2 regions of the Micromonospora sp. B9E7 genome follow, and region 2 is predicted to be linked to the other one. Evidence: riboswitches for the same ligand, from Rfam matches in the RefSeq annotation. Region 2 holds a riboswitch; the other holds the start of a gene.
What was found. Region 2 has a riboswitch for thiamine pyrophosphate ahead of thiE (thiamine phosphate synthase). Riboswitches for the same ligand answer to the same signal wherever they lie in the genome.
Positions count from the first base shown of each region.

Region 1: linked by a shared signal. The riboswitch ahead of ABGB10_RS04780 (ECF transporter S component) and the one ahead of thiE (thiamine phosphate synthase) in region 2 are both predicted to bind thiamine pyrophosphate.

Region 1 covers NZ_JBDPLX010000002.1:450,916-454,969, reverse strand. Annotated here, with positions in the region: gene ABGB10_RS04785 (ABC transporter ATP-binding protein) at 1-732, opposite strand, end outside; gene ABGB10_RS04780 (ECF transporter S component) at 849-1,442, opposite strand; TPP riboswitch at 1,517-1,621, opposite strand; gene ABGB10_RS04775 (alpha/beta fold hydrolase) at 1,730-2,560, shown strand; gene ABGB10_RS04770 (SIS domain-containing protein) at 2,714-3,463, shown strand; gene ABGB10_RS04765 (DUF6328 family protein) at 3,635-4,054, shown strand, end outside.
Region 2 covers NZ_JBDPLX010000007.1:346,944-350,997, reverse strand. Annotated here, with positions in the region: gene thiO (glycine oxidase ThiO) at 1-1,012, opposite strand, end outside; gene thiE (thiamine phosphate synthase) at 1,006-1,632, opposite strand; TPP riboswitch at 1,627-1,736, opposite strand; gene ABGB10_RS15035 (ThuA domain-containing protein) at 2,037-4,054, shown strand, end outside.

The DNA.
Region 1 (4,054 bases), on a different contig from region 2:
GGGGTGACCCGGCACCCACACCCCCTCGGCGGCCAGGGCGGCACCGTGGGCGGCGAAGACGGCCTCGGGTGTGCCGTCCGCGCGGACCCCGCCGCCGGGTTCCAGGACGACCACCCGGTCGACCAGCGGCAGCGCCTCGGTGACCCGGTGCTCGACCAGGATCAGCGTGGTGTCGGCGTCCAGCGCGCGGGTCACCGCCTGCCGGATCAGCTCGGCCCCGGCCGGGTCGAGATTGGCGGTCGGCTCGTCGAGCAGCAGCAGGCCGGGGCGCAGGGCGAGCGCGCCGGCCAGGGCGAGGCGTTGCTGCTCGCCGCCGGAGAGCGCGGCTGTGTTGCGGTCCCGGGGGTACGGGAAGCCGACCCGGCGCAGCGCCTCGTCCACCCGGGGCCAGATCTCGTCGGCCGGCACTCCCCGGTTCTCCAGCCCGAACGCGACGTCGTCGCCGCAGCGCGCCATCACGAGCTGGGTCTCCGGGTCCTGGAAGACGATGCCGACCCGTTCCCGTCCCTTGCGGGGGTCGAGCCCGTCGATCTCGACGGTGCCCTCCTGCTCGCCGGAGTCTTCGGGCAGCAGCCCGGCCAGGGCGCTGAGCAGGGTGCTCTTGCCGGCCCCGGAGGGCCCAAGAAGCAAAACCCGCTCCCCAGCCTCGACCCGCAGGTCAACCCCGCGCAGAGCCCAGGCCCGCCGCCCAGCGTGCCGCCACCCGAACCCGCGCAGCAGAACCCCGCCCACCAAACCCACCTCCTCCCAGGCCCCGGCTCCACCCTGCACGGTCGATCATGAGGTTGACGGTGGTTATGAAGATCCATCCACCCGTCAACCTCATGATCAACGCGAGTTGGTGGGGGTCAGATCAGGGCGCGGTCCCGGCCTACCGGGAAGCGGTCCAGGACACCGGTGTTGGCCAGGGCCTTGGTCAGCAGCCAGCCACCGGCACCGGCGATCACGGTGGCGCTGACGATGGTGATCAGCGCGTACGGGATGCGGTAGTCGGTCAGCTCGTAGTCGACGTTCCAGATGAAGAAGTCGAACAGCGCGGCGCTGAGACCGGTCAGCGCGCCGGCCACCACCGCGGTCGGCAGCCGGAACGACCGGTACCGGAAGGCGGCGAAGGCCAGTTCGGCACCGATGCCCTGCACGATGCCCTGCGGGATCACCGTGCCGGCCCACTGGCTGCCCAGCAGCGCGGAGAGGACCGCGGCGACCGTCTCGCAGTAGAGCGCGGCACCGGGCTTACGGATGACCAGACCGCCGATCACGGCCGGCATCAGCCAGACGCCGTAGAGCAGCGCCTGCGCCGGCGGGAAGAAGGCGAACGCGCCCTCGGTGGCGCTCCAGAGCAGGCCCCATGCCCAGAAGATGACGCCGAAGGCGACCGCGATCACCGAGGCGACCACGATGTCGATCGTGCGCCAACGGTGTGTGTCGGTGGTGGATTTCATGTGTGGCTCCCAGTTCAGTAAATCGAACCAGGAGAAGACGCACGCCGCGTCCGGTGGCACCGGACTGCGGCGCGGCTGGAGGTCGACCGAACTCCCTGCGCTGGCATTACCCAGATCAGGTTCGAGGGTCTGCGGGCGTGCCCGCACTCTCAGCGCTGTGCGCTCCCCTGTCGGATGTGAAGTTGTCTCGCTGACGCTAACACCGACCTGGGTCGCCGGCCCAGCAGGGCACTCCTCTGACCTGCGGCGGGCGGCCGGCCCGTCGCCGGCTGAGTACGCTTCCGATCATGCGGGTCGACGCGCGAGGCTTCACGTTCGAGGTAACCACGGGTGGTCCGCCGGACGGCGTACCCGTTCTGCTGCTACACGGATTTCCGCAGCACAGCGGTGAGTGGGACGACGTCGTGCCGGCGCTGCACGCGGCCGGGTTGCGCACGTACGCGCTGGACCAGCGGGGTTACTCACCGGGCGCGCGGCCCGCGGCGGTGGCCGACTACCGGATTCCCGAGCTGGTCGCCGATGTGGTGGCGGTGCTCGACGCGCTCGGTCTGGACGCCGTCCACCTGGTCGGTCACGACTGGGGCGCGGTCGTGGCCTGGGCGGTCGCCGCCCGGCACGCCGAGCGGGTCCGCACACTGACGGCGGTGTCCGTCCCACATCCGGCGGCCATGGCGCACGCCCTGACCAACGACAGTCAGCAGAAGGCCCGGTCGTCGTACATCGCGTTGTTCCGTAAGCCGGACAAGGCGGAGAAGGTGCTGCTGGCCTGGCACGCCACCGCGCTGCGCAAGCTGCTCGGCGGGGTCGGCGACAGGACCCGGGTGGACCGCTACGCCGACCCGATGCGCGAGCCGGGGGCGCTCACCGCAGCGCTGAACTGGTACCGGGCGATGTCCCGCGCTGACCTGGCCGCCGTCGGCCCGGTGGCGGTGCCCACCACGTACGTGTGGAGCGACCGGGACGTCGCCATCGGCCGGACCGCCGCCGAGGCGTGCGCGGCGAACGTCACCGGGGACTTCCGCTTCGTGCAGTTGGCCGGTGTCAGTCACTGGATCCCGGACGCGGCGCCAGGTCCGCTCGCCGAGGCGATCCTGGCCCGAGCCGGCGGAACGGCCTGAGTGGCGGTGGACGGCAGCGGACCGGGCAGCCGGCGCCCGATCGCCGCGCCCGGGTCGGCCGCCGAAGAGGTGCCGGCCGGGCGCACCCTGGTCGACATGCTCGGCGGGGCGCGCGGTTGACTGGTTGGCCCGCAACCGGACGACGGAGGACGCATGACGGTGAGTGCCGAGGACTACCTGACCGTGGTGACCGAGACGATCGGCCGGGTGGCCGCCAGTCAGCGGGAGGCGGTGGGCCGGGCCGCAGACCTGATCGCCGAGGCCGTACGCGCCGACGGTGTGGTGCACGCGTTCGGCACGGGGCACTCGGAGGCCCTGGCCATGGAGATCGCGGGTCGGGCGGGTGGTCTGGTGCCGACCAACCGGATCGCGCTGCGCGACCTGGTGCTGCTCGGCGGCGAACCAGCCGATCGGCTCGGTCCGATGCTGGAACGGGACCCGGGTGTGGCGCACCGCCTCTACGAGTTGGCCCCGGTGCGGCCCACCGACGTCTTCGTGCTCGCCTCGAACTCCGGGGTCAACGGCGCGATGGTGGAGTTCGCCACCCTGGTCAAGGAACGCGGCCACGGACTGGTGGCGATCACCTCGGCGCAGCACTCCGGTCGGATGAGCTCCCGCCACCCGTCCGGGCGCAAGCTGGGTGACCTCGCCGACGTGGTGCTCGACAACGGCGCGCCGTACGGTGACGCGACGCTGCCCCTGCCCGGTGGCGGCGCGGTCGGCGCGGTCTCCTCGATCACCGCGGCGCTGCTGGCCCAGCAGATCACCGTGGAGGTGGTGGCGCGGTTGCTGGCGGCAGGGGAGCGACCGCCGGTCTACCTGTCGGCGAACATCCCGGACGGCGACGCGCACAACACGGAGTTGGAGGCCCGGTACGCGGGCCGGATCCGACGCGGGTCCTGAGGCCGCCACCGGTACCTCGGTCGCCCGGCACCGGCACGGCGGGCGGCCGACTTGCGTCCCCGACGTGAACGGCAGATGTCGTGAACCTGTTTCGCGCTCGGCCGGGTGGGGCATTGGCGTTGCTGCCGGCGGCCGGGACCGCCGGCAGTAGCGTCTGACCGGAGGTAGCGCGTGTCCAAGGAGACCGAGAAGCAGCGTTGGCAGCGCAACTTCGCCGACCTGCTCCAGGAGTTGCGGGTCGCCCAGACCGGCGTGCAGATCCTCTTCGCCTTCCTGCTCACCCTGCCGTTCAGTAACGGCTTCACCCGGACCAGCGAGTTCCAGCGAGACGTCTACATCGTCGCGCTGCTCGCGGCGGCCGCCGCCACCGCACTGATCATCTCGCCGGTGGCGTTCCACCGGGCGCTGTTCCGGCAGGGACGCAAGCCGGAGCTGGTGCGGTTCGCGCACCGGATGGCCACCGGTGGCCTCGCCTTCATGCTGATAGCCATGGTCAGCGCGGTGCTGCTGATCACCGACTTCGTGCTGGACCGGCCGATCGCCTTCGCGCTCAGTGCCCTGGCCGGAATCTGGTTCCTCGTGTTCTGGGTG
Region 2 (4,054 bases):
TGCCGTGCCGGTGGTGCCCGGTGGCGGCCAGGACGTTCGGTCGGCCGGGCAGCGGCCCGAGGATCGGCGCGTTGTCCGGTGTGCCCGGACGCAGCCCGGCGACCGCCTCGACCAGGTCGTACTCGGCCAGCTCGGGCAGCAGGTCGATTCCGGCGCGGAGCAGGCGCTGCACGGCACCGGCGGTGACCGTGGTGTCCGCTCGTTCCTCGACCGTCGCGCCGACCACGACCTCGCCGCCGGCACGGGGCACCAGGTAGACGGGTTCGCCGTCGGCGTACCCCCGGATCACGTGCCGGAAGCCCGGCGCGACGCCGTCGGGCGCGCGGAGCCGGAGGATCTGGCCCTTCACCGGCCGCACCGGCAGGCCGGTGAGTGCCGCAGCGCCACAGCCGGCGGCGACCACGGTGACCTCGGCATCCACATCGGACAGGTGCCGGACCGCTTGCGGCACGAACACCGCGCCGGCCCGTTGCGCGGCCACGCGCAGCGCCGGCACCAGCAGTCGGGGGTCGACCTGGTGGTCGGTGGGCGCGAGCGCGCCGCCGCGCACCCTCGGGGCGAGCGCCGGTTCGCGGTCGCGCAGCTCGCTGGGGCGCAACGGGGTCACGGGCAGACCCAACCCCTGTTGGTACGCCCAGAGCCGGCGCGCCTCGGCCAGGTCGTCGCCGGTCAGGCCGACCATCAGGGTGCCCTCGGTCCGGTAGCCGATCTCGACTCCGGTCACCTCGGTCAACTCGGTCGCGAACCCCGGCCAGCGGGCGGCGGACGCCAGCAGCAACTCGGTCAGTTGCCGCTCACCGAAGTACGCCTCGGCGACCGGGGAGAGCATGCCGGCGGCCACCGCGGAGGCCCCCGATCCGGGTGCCGGATCGTGCACCACCACCCGAAGCCCTCGGGCGGCGCAGCGCCAGGCGATGGACAGCCCGATCGGCCCTGCCCCCACCACCACCACATCCGCAAGGAAGGGCCCCCTGTTAACGGCTTTTGTAGAGGAAGGGCCTCCTGCTAACACGTCAGTGCCCGGAGCAGCTCGGCCGCCGCCCGCGCCGGATCGGCGGCGGCGGAGAGGGCACCGACGACCGCCACCCCGTACGCCCCGGCGGCCCGCAGCGCCGGCACCCGCGCGGCGGTCACTCCGCCGATCGCGATGACCGGCACGTCGACGGCGTCGACGACGGCGCGTACCCCGGCCGGCCCGATGGGGTCGGGTAGACCGGACTTGGTGCTGGTGGTGTGGCACGGCCCGACACCCAGGTAGCTGGCTCCGGCCGCGACCGCCGAGGTCGCCGTCTCCGGCGCGCGGGCGGTGGCTCCCAGCACTCCGGCGGGGCCGAGCACCCGGCGGGCGGCGGCGACCGGCAGGTCGTCGGCACCGACGTGCCCGCCGGCGGCACCGACCGCCAGCGCCACGTGCAGCCGGTCGTTGACCAGGCAGGTGGCCTCGTACGACGCGCAGAGCGCCAGCACCCGTCGGGCCAGGTCGTACGCCTCGCGGTCGGTGGCGGAATCCTCGACGCGGACCTGCACCACCAGGTCGGCGCGGGCCGCCGTGAGGGCAGCCCGGACCACGGTGAGCGGGTCGCGCCCGGGTCGGGTGTCGGTGATCAGATGCAGTCGCCCCATGGACGGCACGGCAACGCTCCTCCCTGCGCCGGCATTACCCGGATCAGGTTCGACGGTCGGGGGCTGTCAGCCCCCCTCTCAGCCCGGTACACCGGGCTCCCGTGGGTTACTTGCGTGTCACCGTACGACAGATCCGCCGGTCTGCCAAGGCGGGGTCGGCGGCGTCCGTGCGGGCCGGATGAGCAAGATCGATGGGGCGCTTCATACGGTCCTGTTCGGAATGTCGCCCGCCGTTGCAGAACCGTTACCCGCCGGCATCTTGCCCGACATCGAACCAGCCGAATTAATTTGTTCAGCGATTCGACAAAATGTTGGCGGGGACACCCTGGCACGGTGTCACCACCGGCTCCATCAGGGAGGGTCTTCGGCGAGCCGGCTCCCGCGATCTCTGTCACTACGACACAGGAGGCGGCGTGTCCCGTTCTCGTCGTGCCCGCGTACCCATCACCGCAACCCTGATCTCCCTGGCCATGGCCTCGACCACCCTGTTCGGCACCCCCGCACAGGCGGCCGCCCAGGTCCCCCCACGTGAGGCGCCGGCCGGCGCCCCGGTCAGCCAGGTGGTGCCGAAGGCACCAAAGGCAGCGGCCGATCCCTTCTCCGTCCTGATCTTCTCGAAGACCGCCGGCTTCCGGCACGACTCCATCCCCACCGGCATCGCCGCCATCCAGCAGCTCGGTGCCGCCAACGGATTCACCGCTGACAACTCCGAGGACGGCGCCGCATTCAACGACGCCAACCTGGCGAAGTACAAGGCGGTGATCTGGCTCTCCACCACCGGTGACGTGCTCAACGCCGAGCAGCAGGCGGCGTTCGAGCGCTACGTGAAGGCCGGCGGCGGCTACGTCGGCATCCACGCCGCGTCGGACACCGAGTACGACTGGCCCTGGTACGGCGACCTGGTCGGCGCGTACTTCGCCAACCACCCGCAGAACCAGCAGGCCACCGTGAAGGTGGAGGACCACGCGCACCCGTCCACCGCCGAGTTGCCGGACCGCTGGTCCCGGTTCGACGAGTGGTACAACTACCAGACCAACCCGCGGCCGGACGTGCACGTGCTGGCCAGCCTGGACGAGAAGAGCTACACCGCGGGCGCCGGCGCGATGGGCGCCGACCACCCGATCGCCTGGTGTCAGGACTACGACGGTGGTCGGTCCTGGTACACCGGTGGCGGCCACACCCGGGAGTCGTACGCCGAGCCCGGCTTCCTCTCCCACCTGCTCGGCGGCATCCGCACCGCGGCAGGTGTCCAGGACGCCGACTGCGGCGCCTCGAAGACCTCGAACTTCGAGAAGGTGGCGCTGGACAGCAACACCAGCAACCCGATGGAGTTGGACATCGCCCCCGACGGGCGGGTCTTCTACATCGAGCGTGACGGTCGCGTGCAGATCATCAAGCCGGACACCGGCAACACCGTCACCGCCGTCGACCTGGACGTCTTCACCGGCAACGAGGACGGCCTCATCGGCATCCGGCTCGACCCGGACTTCGCCACCAACAACTGGGTGTACCTCTACTACGCCCCGAACGACGGGGTCACCCGCAACCTGCTGTCCCGGTTCACGGTGACCGGCGACACCATCAACCCGGCCAGTGAGAAGCAGGTGCTGCGGGTCGACACCCAGCGCAACACCTGCTGCCACGCTGGCGGCAGCATGACGTTCGACAGCGAGGGCAACCTCTACCTGGCCACCGGCGACAACACCAACCCGTTCGAGTCGAACTCGTACTCGCCGATCGACGAGCGGGCGGGCCGCCAGGACTACGACGCGCAGCGCACCTCGGCCAACACGAACGACCTGCGTGGCAAGGTGATCCGGATCCACCCGGAGGACGACGGGACGTACACCGTTCCGGCCGGCAACCTCTTCGCGCCGGGCACCGAGAAGACCCGTCCCGAGATCTACGCGATGGGCTTCCGCAACCCGTTCCGGATCGGCACCGACCCGAAGACCAACACGCTGTACGTCGCGGACTACGGGCCGGACGCCAACTCCGACAACCCGAACCGCGGCCCTCGGGGCCTGGTCGAGTGGAACGTCGTGACCCCCGGCAACTACGGCTGGCCGTACTGCACCGGGACGAACGAGGCCTACAACGACTACACGTTCCCGTCTGGCCCGAGCGGCGCGAAGTTCGACTGCGCGGCGCCGGTGAACAACTCGCCCAACAACACCGGCCTGACCGACCTCCCGCCGGTCGTGCCGGCGACCGTCGACTACGGGTACGCCGGTGACGCGCGTTACCCGGAGATCGGCGGCGGTGGCGCCCCGATGGGTGGCCCGGTCTACCGCTACGACGCCGACCTCAACTCCACCCGCAAGTGGCCGGCGTACTACGACGGCAAGGCGCTGCTCGGCGAGTGGAACCAGAACAAGATGTACACGATGCAGCTGACCCCCGACGGCAAGTCGTTGGTGGACATCAACCA